3 regions of the Thermosinus carboxydivorans Nor1 genome follow, and region 1 is predicted to be linked to each of the others. Evidence: riboswitches for the same ligand, from Rfam matches in the RefSeq annotation. Region 1 holds a riboswitch; each other region holds the start of a gene.
The links. Region 1 has a riboswitch for cyclic di-GMP ahead of TCARDRAFT_RS07415 (methyl-accepting chemotaxis protein). Riboswitches for the same ligand answer to the same signal wherever they lie in the genome.
Positions count from the first base shown of each region.

Region 1 (4,142 bases):
AGGCTGTTGACATGCTCGGCCTGGACGCCACCGTCACTAAAGTCACTGACATTAAAGCCATTATGTCCTATGGCGTCATGATGACGCCCGCCTTAGTGGTGGACGGCGTAGTAAAAGTAGCTGGTAAACTGCTCTCCCCCGAGGAAATTGCCAAACTTTTAAAATAAAATAGAGAGGAGAAAATTTATGGCGGAAACTTGTTCTTGTTCGGCAGCCCCGACCTTATTTTTCCCCTGTTCGGGCGGTTCAAACGTAGGTCAACTGGCTAACGACATCTCGCGGCAGCTCGCCATGGAAGGCCATGGCAAACACTTCTGTTTAGCCGGCATCGGCGCTCATATCAGCGGCATGGTTGCTTCGGCCAAAGCCGGTAGCAAAATTGTCGCCATTGATGGTTGCCCCTTGAAGTGCGCGGCAAAAACGTTAGCGGAAGCCAATGTCCCCGTTACCCATAGCATTGTCCTCACTGACTGGGGCGTAGAAAAAACGTACAACCTCTTCCCAGAGTCAGAACTCGTACAAAAGAACAAAGAACGACTTCTCGCCATTATTGACTAACATGAAAAGACGCTGCCGGGGCAGCGTCTTTTCATGTTAGTAGCAGTTTGAAGTTTTTAAATCCGAAAGACACTGACAGACTGCTGCAACTCTTGAGCCAACCTGGCAAGCGCCTGGCTAGCGGATGCGATTTCTTCCGCCGATGCCAGCTGTTCTTGGGTCGCCGCCGACACGGTCTGCGATTCTGCTGCCGTCATTTTGCTCAACTCGTCAAGATGCGCAACCGCCCCAACAATCTGCTGACTGCCGGCTGCGAGCCGGTCAATAGCCGCGGTGATTTCTTTGATTTGGCCGGAAACCTCGGTTACCAAACTAACAATTTCGCGGAAGGCCTGGCCGGCGGTATTGACGACTTCCGTCCCCGTCCTGACGGCCCGAGTCCCGCTTTCCATAGCCATAACGGCTTTCGCCGTCTCACCCTGGATCTCACCAATCAGGGCAGCAATCTGTTTGGCCGCTTCCTGCGCCTGTTCGGCCAATTTTCTTATTTCCTCGGCCACAACGGCAAAACCACGCCCCGCTTCTCCGGCGCGAGCCGCCTCAATGGCGGCATTTAAGGCCAGCAGATTTGTCTGGCTGGCAATGCCGGCGATGGTATCCACGATTTGACCAATCTGGTCGGACCGGTTGCCAAGACTGGCAACAGCCTGGGCAGAAGCGGCTACGGTCTGCTCAATCTGCGCCATCTGGCCAACTGCCTGGTCTACCAGGTTGCTGCCATTTTGGGCTTTGCCGGCAGCCTGGTCCGATTGAAGTGCAACCTGCTTGGCATTAACCGCCACCTGCTGAATACTTGCCGACATCTCTTGCAACACCGCCGAAGTGTTCTCCAGTTCAGCAAGTTGCCTTTCAGCGTCTTTGGCCACATCAGTGATGGACGCGGCTACCTGGCCGGCTGCCTGGGTAGACTGGTCAGCGCTGGCCGTCAGTTCTTCACTTGAGGCGGCTAAATGCTCGGCATTGGCATTTATCCTCATTACCAGCTCTTTTAGCCGGTCAGTCATGATGTTAAAGGCTTCTGCCAACTGGGCAATTTCATCACGCCCGCTTACCGGCAGCTGCTGCGTAAAATCCCCTTGGGCAACAGCGCGGGTAAATTCCACTACCTGGCCGATTGGCCGGGCTATCGACCGCGCAATTACCACGGCAGCGGCAACAATAAACAGTATTACCGCCACCACCATCGCGCCTGATACCACGATATGGCGGCGAGCGTCGGCCAATGCCTCGTCTTGCGGCAACTGAATGATTACGCCCCACCCTGTGCTGGGCACATAAGCGTAACCAGCTAGTTTCTTTTCATTTTCAAACTCATAGGCGACAAAGCCGGTTGTCCTCGCCATCGCCCTTTGTACCGGCAGCAAGTCGCTGACATTCTTAAGATTTATGACAAAGTCCTTTTTAGGATGGACTATCAGCCGGCCAGTATTGTCGGTAACAAACGTATACCCTGTTTCGCCCGGCTTAATCTTCTGGGTTTTAGCATCAAGCGCCCCCAAATCGACGGTAGCGCAAAGCGCTCCCACCACCTCGCCTTGGGCATTTTTCACCGGTACGCCAATTATCACCGTTGGGCGCCCGGTCAATTTGGAAATAAGAGCGTCACTGATCGCGACTGGCGCACCCTTCATTATTGCCTGGAAATAAGCCCTGTCGGCAATATTGACAGGCTCGCCCGCATCGCGGGCGATCTGGCGTCCGGTCGTATCGGCCACATAAACATTGGTAAAATCAGTATATTGCTGTTTAACCAGCTTTAACATCGGAACTTGTTGCGCTGGATCCATGCTCATAATTTGCGGGGTCTGACTTATTAGCCGCAAAGCATCAGTCCATGACTGAACCATGCTTTCAAATTCACCGGCCAAAACTGCCGCCATTCGCTGATTATCCTGATATGTACTCTGCACATCTTTCTGATAAGTCTGATAGAAACTAATTCCGCTTAGAACTACCAACGGCGCCAGCGCAACCACAACGAAAGTCAATAGTAGTTTAGTCTTCATCGTGAACCGGGAAAGCAGTTTTGTCATTTTGCCGTCTCCTTTCCTGTTTATGGCGAAATAAAAAAGGCAGACAAATGCTGCCTAAATACAATCAGTTAACTCCTGTTAACCGGCAGCTGGCAATCATAGACACGAAGTCCTTAGACCCTTTAGCTTTGCGTCCCCGCCTTTCGACGGGTTTGCCCAATATTCAGCATGAAAAGTTATGCCGTCTTTCATGTTATAACATAGCTGCACCGTCGGTCAAGTCCAGTAAAGTTCATAATATTAATTATGTAAAAATATATGGCTCCAAACTAATTGAAGCCAATTTAAAAATTCTCAAATACTGCCAATAGGCGGCGTATTGTCGTATTTTATTTTAAGTGTTTCAAAAGACTCTGGCTATGGCTGATCTGCTGGCTTAACGTCTCTTCCACCAGGTTGATGACTTCTAGTACGGAGGGATAAAGGATACGATAAATTACTTTTGTGCCTTCCTTGCGAGAGCCGATAAGACCCTGTTTCTTGAGAATGCTTAAATGCTGCGACAAATTGGATTGCTCAATATCTATCTCGGCCGATAAATCACATACGCACCGTTCACCGGGGCCCAGCATCTTCAAAATTCTGATCCGGGCCGGATGGGCAAGAGATTTGAGAAAATCGGCTGTCATTTTTGTCACTAGTTCTTCCATATACCCACCTTAGTTTTTCTTATTATATAAAATAAATATAAATATTCTACCCAATCCCTGTCAATGGCCTACTGTCAGGCCTTATTGCCTCCGCTATCGGCTGCCTGCATCAACGAATGAGTCTCTATTTGGGCCAAATGATCCCGGACAAAGTTTAACCACAACCTGGCGGCATGCGAAAGATAACGCCGTTTGTTCCAGATGATCGACATTTGGAGAAACAGCTGCGGATCGGCTAGCGGAACCGAAACAATGGTTTTAGGGTCCAGTTGCTCGCAAATTTTACTGGGTAAGAGAGCAATACCAAGATTGGCAGCCACGATTTGGGTCATCAACTCCCGTTGCGATGTTTCGAAAATAATTTTTGGCTGAAACCCGGCGAGCCGGCAGCGGTCGACAATTGCGTCATGGAGACTAAAGTCTTTACGGTATAAGACAAACGCCTCATCGGCAAGGAGGGCGAAATCTACTTCCGGGTATTGGCTTAAGGGATGGCTAGGATGCATGATGACCCACAAAGGATCTTGGGTAAATTCAATTACTTCATAGTTTTCGTTATTGCTTGGACAGCAAATGACCCCAATATCCAGCGACCCGTCCTGAATACCAAGTTCAACTTTTTTGGAACCATACTCAAACAGGACAATATCAATATTAGGATATTTCTGCCGAAATTGGCCGAGCAGCTCGGCAAAGGCCGTAGCCCCCGTTATTGGCGGTAAACCAATACTGACTTTGCCTTTTTCCAGCTTCGCCATACTTTCGAATTCTGTAGTAATATTTTGGAATAGCGACACTATATGTTGCGCCTGGGAAAACAATATTTCGCCGGCATCGGTCAATTGGACGTATTTTGAATTGCGGTTAAATAGGGCTACCCCGAGTTCATTTTCCAAGTCCT
Region 1 is NZ_AAWL01000008.1:68,611-72,752, reverse strand. It holds gene TCARDRAFT_RS07425 (thioredoxin family protein) at 1-167, shown strand, start outside; gene TCARDRAFT_RS07420 (putative zinc-binding protein) at 187-558, shown strand; gene TCARDRAFT_RS07415 (methyl-accepting chemotaxis protein) at 615-2,591, opposite strand; cyclic di-GMP riboswitch class I at 2,673-2,758, opposite strand; gene TCARDRAFT_RS07405 (ArsR/SmtB family transcription factor) at 2,921-3,241, opposite strand; gene TCARDRAFT_RS07400 (LysR family transcriptional regulator) at 3,316-4,142, opposite strand, start outside.

Region 2 (4,142 bases), on a different contig from region 1:
CCGCGTTGCCGGAAAGCGTTCACGCGGAAACGGCTAAATCCCGGGATCGCATAGGAAAAATCAACTTCTCCCTGTTCGCGGAATTTGGCTTGCTGCTCCGCCGTAGCTATAGAATTAAAAAGTTTCTCAGTTGCATCAGCAGTAAGAGGTGAAGAATCTGTTAGAACCAGACTGCCGTGAATGCGCAGAACCGGCGGCGCCCCTACCGTAATATGTAGATCGGAAGCCTGACGCAGCACCGCTTCCCGTAATAACTCTTCCACTGTCATTTAGTTAGCCCCCATATTCACCAGTATAGGCAACACGCATAACCTCTTCTATCGTCGTTATTCCCGCTAAAGCCTTGTCAACGCCGTCCTGCCGCATGGTACGCATGCCTTCCTGCTTGGCGACTGCTGCCAGCTCGTCGCTGGACGTTCGCCGATTGATAAGTTCCCGCAACCTCGGGCTAACTTTCATCACTTCGTGAATAGCTACTCGGCCACGATACCCGGTATGACTGCAGCGTGGGCAGCCAACGCCACGGTATAGCGTAATGTCCTGAGCGGACAAATGCCCAAGAAACAATCGTTCCGGCGCTTCGGCCTCCGGAGTGTATGGCTTCTTGCAGTCCGGACAAATGACCCGCACCAGCCGCTGGGCCACGACGCCTAAAACAGATGAAGCCACTAAAAAGGGTTCGACGCCCATATCGATCAACCGGGTTATCGCCCCCGGCGCATCGTTGGTATGGAGGGTGGTAAAAACCAAATGACCGGTTAAGGCGGCCCTAATGGCAATATCCGCTGTCTCGGCGTCGCGGATTTCCCCCACCATGACAATGTTGGGGTCTTGGCGCAGTATTGACCGCAACCCGCTGGCAAAGGTTAAGCCTGCTTTATAATTGACCTGCACCTGATTGATCCCGTCAAGGCGGTATTCCACAGGGTCTTCGACCGTAATAATGTTTTTGCCGGGTGAATTTATTTCCGTCAAAGTAGAATATAGGGTAGTCGTCTTCCCTGAGCCGGTAGGCCCGGTAATAAGGATCATACCGTAGGACTGGGAGTATATTTGCCGGTACCGTTTAAGATTCTCCGGGGAAAATCCTAGCTTGTTAATATCAAGAACAACTGCCCGTTTATCCAATAGGCGCATTACCACTTTTTCGCCCAGAATAGTAGGGAGAGTAGATACACGAATATCAATATCGCGGCCTGCTTCCTGGACTTTAATTCGTCCGTCCTGGGGCACGCGTTTTTCGGCAATGTCCATTTCGCTCATGATTTTTATCCTTGAGACAATCGCCGCGTGAACATGACGGGGAAAGGTGACCACTTCCCGCAAAACGCCGTCCACCCGGAAGCGCACCCGCAAGTGCTTATCCTGCGGCTCTATATGGATATCACTGGCCCGCTCCTTAACGGCCTGGCTAATGAGAGAATTGACGATGCTGACTACCGGCGCGTCATCAGATGTAGTAACTTCGACAATATTGCTGGTATCTTCCGGCCGCAGCTTGTTAACCGCTTTTTCCACCAGTTCTTTTACACCGTAAGTTTCGTTGATCGCCCGGATGATTTCCTTCTCCGCGGCAATAACCGGCTCGACTTCACAGCCGGAAACCATACGGACATCGTCAATAGCGTAAAAGTTGGTAGGGTCTACCATGGCTAGCGTCAGTTTGCGGCCCTCTTTTTTAATTGGTATTACTTGGTAGCGCTCCGCCAGAGAAGCCGGAATAGTCGCCGCTGCCTCCGGATCGGGCGGCACGCTTCCCAAGTCGATATGAGGAACTCCCAGCTGGAATTCAAGGACCTCTATCATACTGTCCTCAGTTATATACCCGAGGTTGATCAGAACTTTCCCCAGCCGTTCCCCCGTCTTTTTTTGCACATTAAGGGCTTTTTCAAGCTGTTCAGGCGTTATGAGACCCGCCTCAAGCAGCAAATCGCCCAAGCGTTTCCGTGTTTTCACCATGCCCGCCCCCAAAAACGAAAAACAACCGCCAACAGCAAAAACGTTATTTTGCATCTGGTCGGTTGCACTACTTGCTCGGTCCGGACTAAGTGCCCACATTACTGTCCGGACTTCATCACACCCATTGCAGTATTGTTTTGACTACGTATATATTCGTAATAAATTGGTAAAAATCCTGCAATGAAGTAGACGGGTTTACAATATTTCAAAGAACTGTTAATTCATGTAACCGTTGTTTTAAGATCCCGGCCATAATCTCCCGCGGCGCCTCGTGGCCCGTCCACAAAGTAAATGCCAAAGCGCCCTGCTCGACCAGCATGCCAACTCCGCATACCGTTTGGTGCCCGCGCCTGGCGGCCTCAAGCAGCAGCCGCGTTTCTTGCGGATTATAAATCAAGTCGCAAACAACGGCCCCGGGATTGAGCTGCTCCCAGTCAATATCAGGCATCTCATGACTATTGGGCCACATTCCTACTGGGGTGCAATTAACCAAGAGATCACACTCCGCCAACTGGCGACTAAATTCCGCAGTTGCCCACGGCACCGCAGAAATAATTGGATCCTTAGCGGCAAAAGAGGCCGCCAGTGTTGCCGCTTTGTCGCCGCTACGCGCCACAACGGTAATTTGCGCCGCATCATGGTGGATAAGCCCGGCGGCTACGGCGCGTGCGGCGCCGCCCGCCCCTAACAGGACGACTCTTTTTCCGTTTGGCTTAACGCCAGCCGCCGCAAGAGCGGCAATAAAAGCGGCGGCATCAGTATTATGGCCAGTTGCCCGGCCGTCTTCAATAATAATAGTATTTACGGCGCCAACCATGCGAGCGGTATCGTCCAAGGCATCTAAATACGCCATAACTGCCACTTTATGGGGAATGGTAACATTGGCTCCGGCAAACCCCATGGCCTTCAATCCGGCGATAGCGGCGCCAAGATTGTCAGGTTTTACCGCTAAGGGTAAATACACATAATCCAGCCCCAGGTACCGGAAGGCAGCATTTTGCATCGCCGGTGACAACGAATGCTCTACCGGCCAGCCGAAGAGAGCAATGGGTCTGGTCTTGCCGGTAATCATAAGTACACCTCCGGCCGCCGGTCCTGCCAGACCGACATTTTCTCCCGCGCCTTCGCGACTAACGCAAAGTCGGCCTCGGCATATAGGATCGTTTCTTCCTCTCCGCCTTCCGCCAAAACCTCTCCTGACGGCCCGATAAGCATCGAATGGCCGTAGAAAGGATTCCCCTTGTGCTCGCCAACACAATTGACAACGCAGAGAAACACCTGGTTTTCGATAGCCCGGGTACGGCTTAACAAATGCCAGTGCTCGCCCCGGGCAGTCGGCCATTCCGCCGGCAGAAAAACAATTTGGGCTCCATCTAACGCCAGTACCCGAAACAGTTCAGGGAATCGCAAGTCATAGCAAATCGCAATGCCCGCAGTGACCCCCTTTAAATTAAAAGTACACCGGCGATCACCGGCGGCAAAAAAGCGTTCTTCTCCCATCATACTGAAGAGGTGGATCTTTCGGTACTCGGCGGCAACATTTCCGTCCGGACCTATTACTACCGCGCCGTTATAAACTTTTCCGTTTTTTCGTAATGGAATAGAGCCGGCGATGATATAAGCGCCATATTTCCTGGAAATATTTGACATTTCACTGATAGTCAGACCTTCAACATCCTCGGCCCACTTGTCCACTTCCCGCAGGGCATACCCTGTTGTCCAAATCTCCGGTAGGACGACAACATCCGCCCGGGCTGCTCCTTCCTGGGCTAACGCCAGCCCGCGGCGGCGATTTTCCGCGACGGCGCCGGCGATTACTTTCATCTGTACTAATGCAATGCGCATTTTATCACCCTGTTCTTATTTCATAAGTCCTTTTGCCCGTAAAAGCAGTACGGCAAGTTTTTCGAACTGTCTATGGATTCTTGTGCCGATAAACTCCTTCGTCGTCAGCGGCTTCACCCAAATGGTATAAAGGCCAAGGCGGTTGCCGCCCAAAATGTCGGTAAACAACTGGTCACCGACCACAGCCGCCTGGTGGGGCTGAACGCCTAAGACAGCTAGAGCCCGGCGAAAACCCGCTTTGGCGGGTTTATACGCGCGCGAAACAAAGGGAAGGTTAAACCGCTGAGCAATCTCTTTAACCCTTTTCTGCCAGTTATTGGACACGATAGCGACCTTAA
Region 2 is NZ_AAWL01000006.1:65,882-70,023, forward strand. It holds gene TCARDRAFT_RS06100 (type IV pilus twitching motility protein PilT) at 1-269, opposite strand, end outside; gene gspE (type II secretion system ATPase GspE) at 274-1,959, opposite strand; cyclic di-GMP riboswitch class II at 2,007-2,090, opposite strand; gene TCARDRAFT_RS06110 (shikimate dehydrogenase) at 2,165-3,031, opposite strand; gene TCARDRAFT_RS15475 (carbon-nitrogen family hydrolase) at 3,028-3,804, opposite strand; gene TCARDRAFT_RS06120 (YqeG family HAD IIIA-type phosphatase) at 3,820-4,142, opposite strand, start outside.
Region 2: another riboswitch for cyclic di-GMP. It lies ahead of gspE (type II secretion system ATPase GspE); the one in region 1 lies ahead of TCARDRAFT_RS07415 (methyl-accepting chemotaxis protein).

Region 3 (4,142 bases), on a different contig from region 1:
CACCTTGGTCGAAAAGGACGCGAGCAATTCATTCCAAGGCCGCCCTACTAATTCTCCGGCTTGACAACCCAGAACCTTAAGCCCCGGTCCTTCGGCATAACAGACATTGCCGGTGCGGGTATCGATTTTTAGCATAATATAGGGACTAGCTGACAAAAAAAGTTCCCTCCCGCCACTCTCGCCACCAAGCCAGCTTGCAACCTAACCTGACAAGAGGCGTTGGTTGCTAATGGTTGACAGGATAAAGCTAAAAAAATTTGAGATATTTTAGACGAAAAAATTATATTAAAGTTACCGCTGATATTTCTTTCATTTTTTTTACTTGTTTTTAAGTTTTGGTTACTATTTCCACGTAGAATCTTTACTATTTCGACAAAATTTTGCTAACTTGAAAAGCAAACCAGTACTTGATCCTCTTTACTCTGCCAAAAATTTGTTATTGATTTTCTAAGTAAAGAGTAAATAAAATATTTTAAATAAAAATTTGTTAGCACTCACTAATTCTGAGTGCTAACAACGTCATTATGGTCTGGGCATTTATTCACCAGCCGGGCATAGATGCACGTGTACTATCCGCCCCCAGATTTTGCCCTCAGCTGTATTCTGGCGACCACCGGCAGGCGACCATAAAAGAAATTACCCAGTTGGTTGGCAACCAGACATTTCTGCTCCCGGAGTTTAGCTGAGCAGCCTGCATCAGTCTGCTGGTTATTTGTGCTCGCTGACAGCAATCATGTTACAAGGCGGTGATAACATGAATGTACTGTTGGTGAACGATGACCCGCTGGAGCTTGAACAGCAGAAACTTCTTATCCAGTCTGTCTGCCCCCACTGGCGCCTATTTACTGCCGGTAACGGTTCGGCAGCCATAAACCTGACGACAACCAATTATTTTGAGCTAGCGTTTCTGAACATCAATCTTCCGGCCCAGTCCGACCTGATCGTAGCCGGAAAGCTTCGCCAGTCGGGTCGAGTAAAGGATATCGTCATCGTTACCGCCCACCAGGACTTTGCCATCGCCCACGCGGCGATCAAAATCGGCGCTGCCGATCTTCTCATCAAACCCATCTCCGCAGATGAACTAAATACCATTCTCAGCAGATATTTGCCCCCAAAAAACACCAAGCCTGTTTATTCCCCGCTCATAACTAAAGTATTGACAATTTTGGAGAACCGTTACGCTGAACGTCTTTCCCTAACCAATATAGCGGCCACGGTACATGTCAATCCTTCATACCTCAGCCGCCGCTTCAAAGCCGAGGTCGGCTATTCCTTTTCCCAATACCTTATAAACCTTCGCCTAAAAATCGCCAAAGACCTATTGATCAGCCGTCCTGACCTCAGCATCGCCCAGATAGCCGAGCAGACCGGGTTTGCCAGCCAACAGTATCTGAGCGCTTTATTCCATCGCAATACCGGCCTTACCCCGCGCGAATATCGCAAAAATAACCCCGCTTGCCGCAATCAGCACCAGCCCTACGGTTGTTCCGACCAACCCGTCAGTAGCTAACTGTAAAGCGTCCGCTCTTTCTGGCAGTCGCCTGTCGGTCGGTCGCCCACCACGGCGATGAGTTGCCTGTTCCAGCGCCTAGCCCTATTAGCCCTCTGTGCAGACAGGCTATAGCAAAAAATCAAAACAAAAATTGACAAATTGTGTTATAATATAAATTAATTAACAATTATTTTATTATTATAGCTAAATTTACAATTTAACAGTTAATCGCAATAGCAATTATCCAAGGGCAAACCTGTCGAAAGGCAGGGACGCAAAGCCAAGGGCCTAAGGAATAGAAATTATTCTATGGCAGCCGGTTGCATGATTGCACCGGATCCTTCTATGCCCTTAGACATAGAAGGACTTTTTATTTTGAAAAAGGAGGGGATAAAGGTATGAGGTATATGGAAAGAGGTGGAATATGGCGTCAATTTTTTGAGGGGAAGGAGATGTTTATGAAATACCTGCGAATAAACATACAAAGCCTGCTAACAAGGATGACCGTATTTTTCGGGCTGGTCGTGCTGGCAGGGTGTGTGGCCCTGCGGAGAAACTTGCTAGCCTGGACAAATCAGTCGGCCAGATTGGGGAAATTATGGGCGTAATTACCGGCATCGCCGACCAGACCAACCTTTTGGCCCTCAATGCCGCCATTGAAGCGGCGCGGGCGGGCGAAGCCGGCCGCGGCTTTGCCGTGGTGGCCGAGGAAGTGCGCAAACTCGCCGAACAGTCGCGCGCTTCAGCCGACCAAATCAAACAATTGCTGGACACCATCGGCGCCGAAACTGGCGAGGTGGTGGCAACGGCCAAGGTAACCCAGGACCAAGTGACCAACCAAATTGAAAATGTCAAAAATACTGTGCGGTCGTTCGACGACATCTTAGCTTCGGTTGCAGCAATTGCCCCCATGATTGCCGCCGCCTACCAGGAAATGGACAAAACGGTCAAAGCTAAAGACGCGGTATTGGACCGCGTCTTTAGCGTTAGCGCCGTATCAGAAGAGACCTCGGCCGCTTCCGAAGAGATTGCCGCATCGGCCGAAGAGCTTACTGCTTCGACCCAGGAGATTGCCGCCGGCGCTCAGCAGGTGCTCGAGGTGGCCAAACGGCTGGACGAGCAAGTCGAGCGGTTCAAAGTTTAACGCCTAGATATATAAATATTAAGGCCCTAGCATAAGACCAGGGCCTTTTTGAAAAAATGAATTGTTTTCAGGAGGCAAATTAAATGAATACCAGCCAATACTTAGAAATGTTTTTGGCTGAGTCACGCGAACACCTGCAAACTTTAAATCACTGTTTATTAAACCTGGAAAACAATCCCAGTAACTTATCCATCCTTGATGAAATATTCCGGAGTGCCCATACTATCAAAGGCATGTCCGCTACGATGGGCTTTGCGGTTATTGCCGAACTGACCCATGAAATGGAAAATATTCTTGATTTATTGCGCAAGGCTGATTTAAAAGTTACCAACGAAATCATTGATAACTTGTTTAAATGCATTGATACGCTGGAACAGCTAATCGAACATGCCGCTACCGGTAGCGATAGCAAAATAGATATTGCTGGCTTAGTGGGTCAATTGCGCCAGCTGGCCAAAGGCGAAAGCTCCTTTGAAAGCATTGGCAAAAATTCGAAAGATGATACGGCCTTCGGACTGAATTTTAATGATGCGGAAATCATGGCGATTAAAATGGCCAAAGCACAAGGACGGCAGGTGTATGAAGTCCAAATCCAGCTGCGGGAAGACTGCTTGCTAAAATCAGCCCGTGCTTATCTAGTAATAAAAGCTTTAGATGAACTAGGTGACATACTTAAAAGTGTTCCCACGGTCGAGGAACTAGAACAAGAAAACTTTGACCTAAGCTTTCACGTAGCACTTATCAGCGATGACGAACCGGAAAAAATCAAACAAGTGATTTTGAACATCGCGGAAATTGCCAGTGTGACGGTGCGCCCTTGCCCGCTGCCCGAAGCGGCCGATTGTAACCAAAGCAAAAAAAACAGTGACCACAGCCTCAAACCAGAAAACGATAAAAAAGATAAACAAGTCCCGCCGCAAACACCCAACACTGCCAACACTAAAATCAAAGGCACGCAGACAGTCAGAGTAGATATTGAAAAATTTGATACCCTCCTTAATCTTGTGGGTGAACTGGTCATTAATAAAACCAGGCTGGAGCAAATCGGCCAGACGCATCGGTTGGCCGATTTAATCGAAACAATTGAACAAATGGATCGCGTCACTACCGACCTCCAGGCAGTAGTCATGAAGGTACGCATGGTTCCTGTCGGGCAGGTGTTTAATCGTTTCCCGCGAATGGTGCGCGACTTGTCGCGAGAATTAAACAAAGAAATCAACCTGATTATCCAAGGTGAAGAAACCGAACTTGACCGTACAGTCATAGACGAAATAGGCGATCCGTTGGTTCATCTCTTACGCAATGCGATTGATCATGGCATAGAAAGTTCAGCAGAACGGCAAGAAAAAGGAAAAAATCTTGTTGGCGAAATCCGCCTGATCGCTCGCCATGAGGGCAATAATGTAATCATTATTGTGGAAGACGATGGAAGAGGTATTAACCCTGAAATTGTTAAGCAAAAAGCGGTCCAAAAGGGACTTATCACCCAAAACGAAGCAGACAAAA
Region 3 is NZ_AAWL01000002.1:58,206-62,347, forward strand. It holds gene TCARDRAFT_RS01835 (putative bifunctional diguanylate cyclase/phosphodiesterase) at 1-156, opposite strand, end outside; gene TCARDRAFT_RS01840 (response regulator transcription factor) at 755-1,510, shown strand; cyclic di-GMP riboswitch class I at 1,732-1,820, shown strand; partial or broken gene TCARDRAFT_RS01850 (methyl-accepting chemotaxis protein) at 2,076-2,636, shown strand; gene TCARDRAFT_RS01855 (chemotaxis protein CheA) at 2,720-4,142, shown strand, end outside.
Region 3: another riboswitch for cyclic di-GMP. It lies ahead of TCARDRAFT_RS01850 (methyl-accepting chemotaxis protein); the one in region 1 lies ahead of TCARDRAFT_RS07415 (methyl-accepting chemotaxis protein).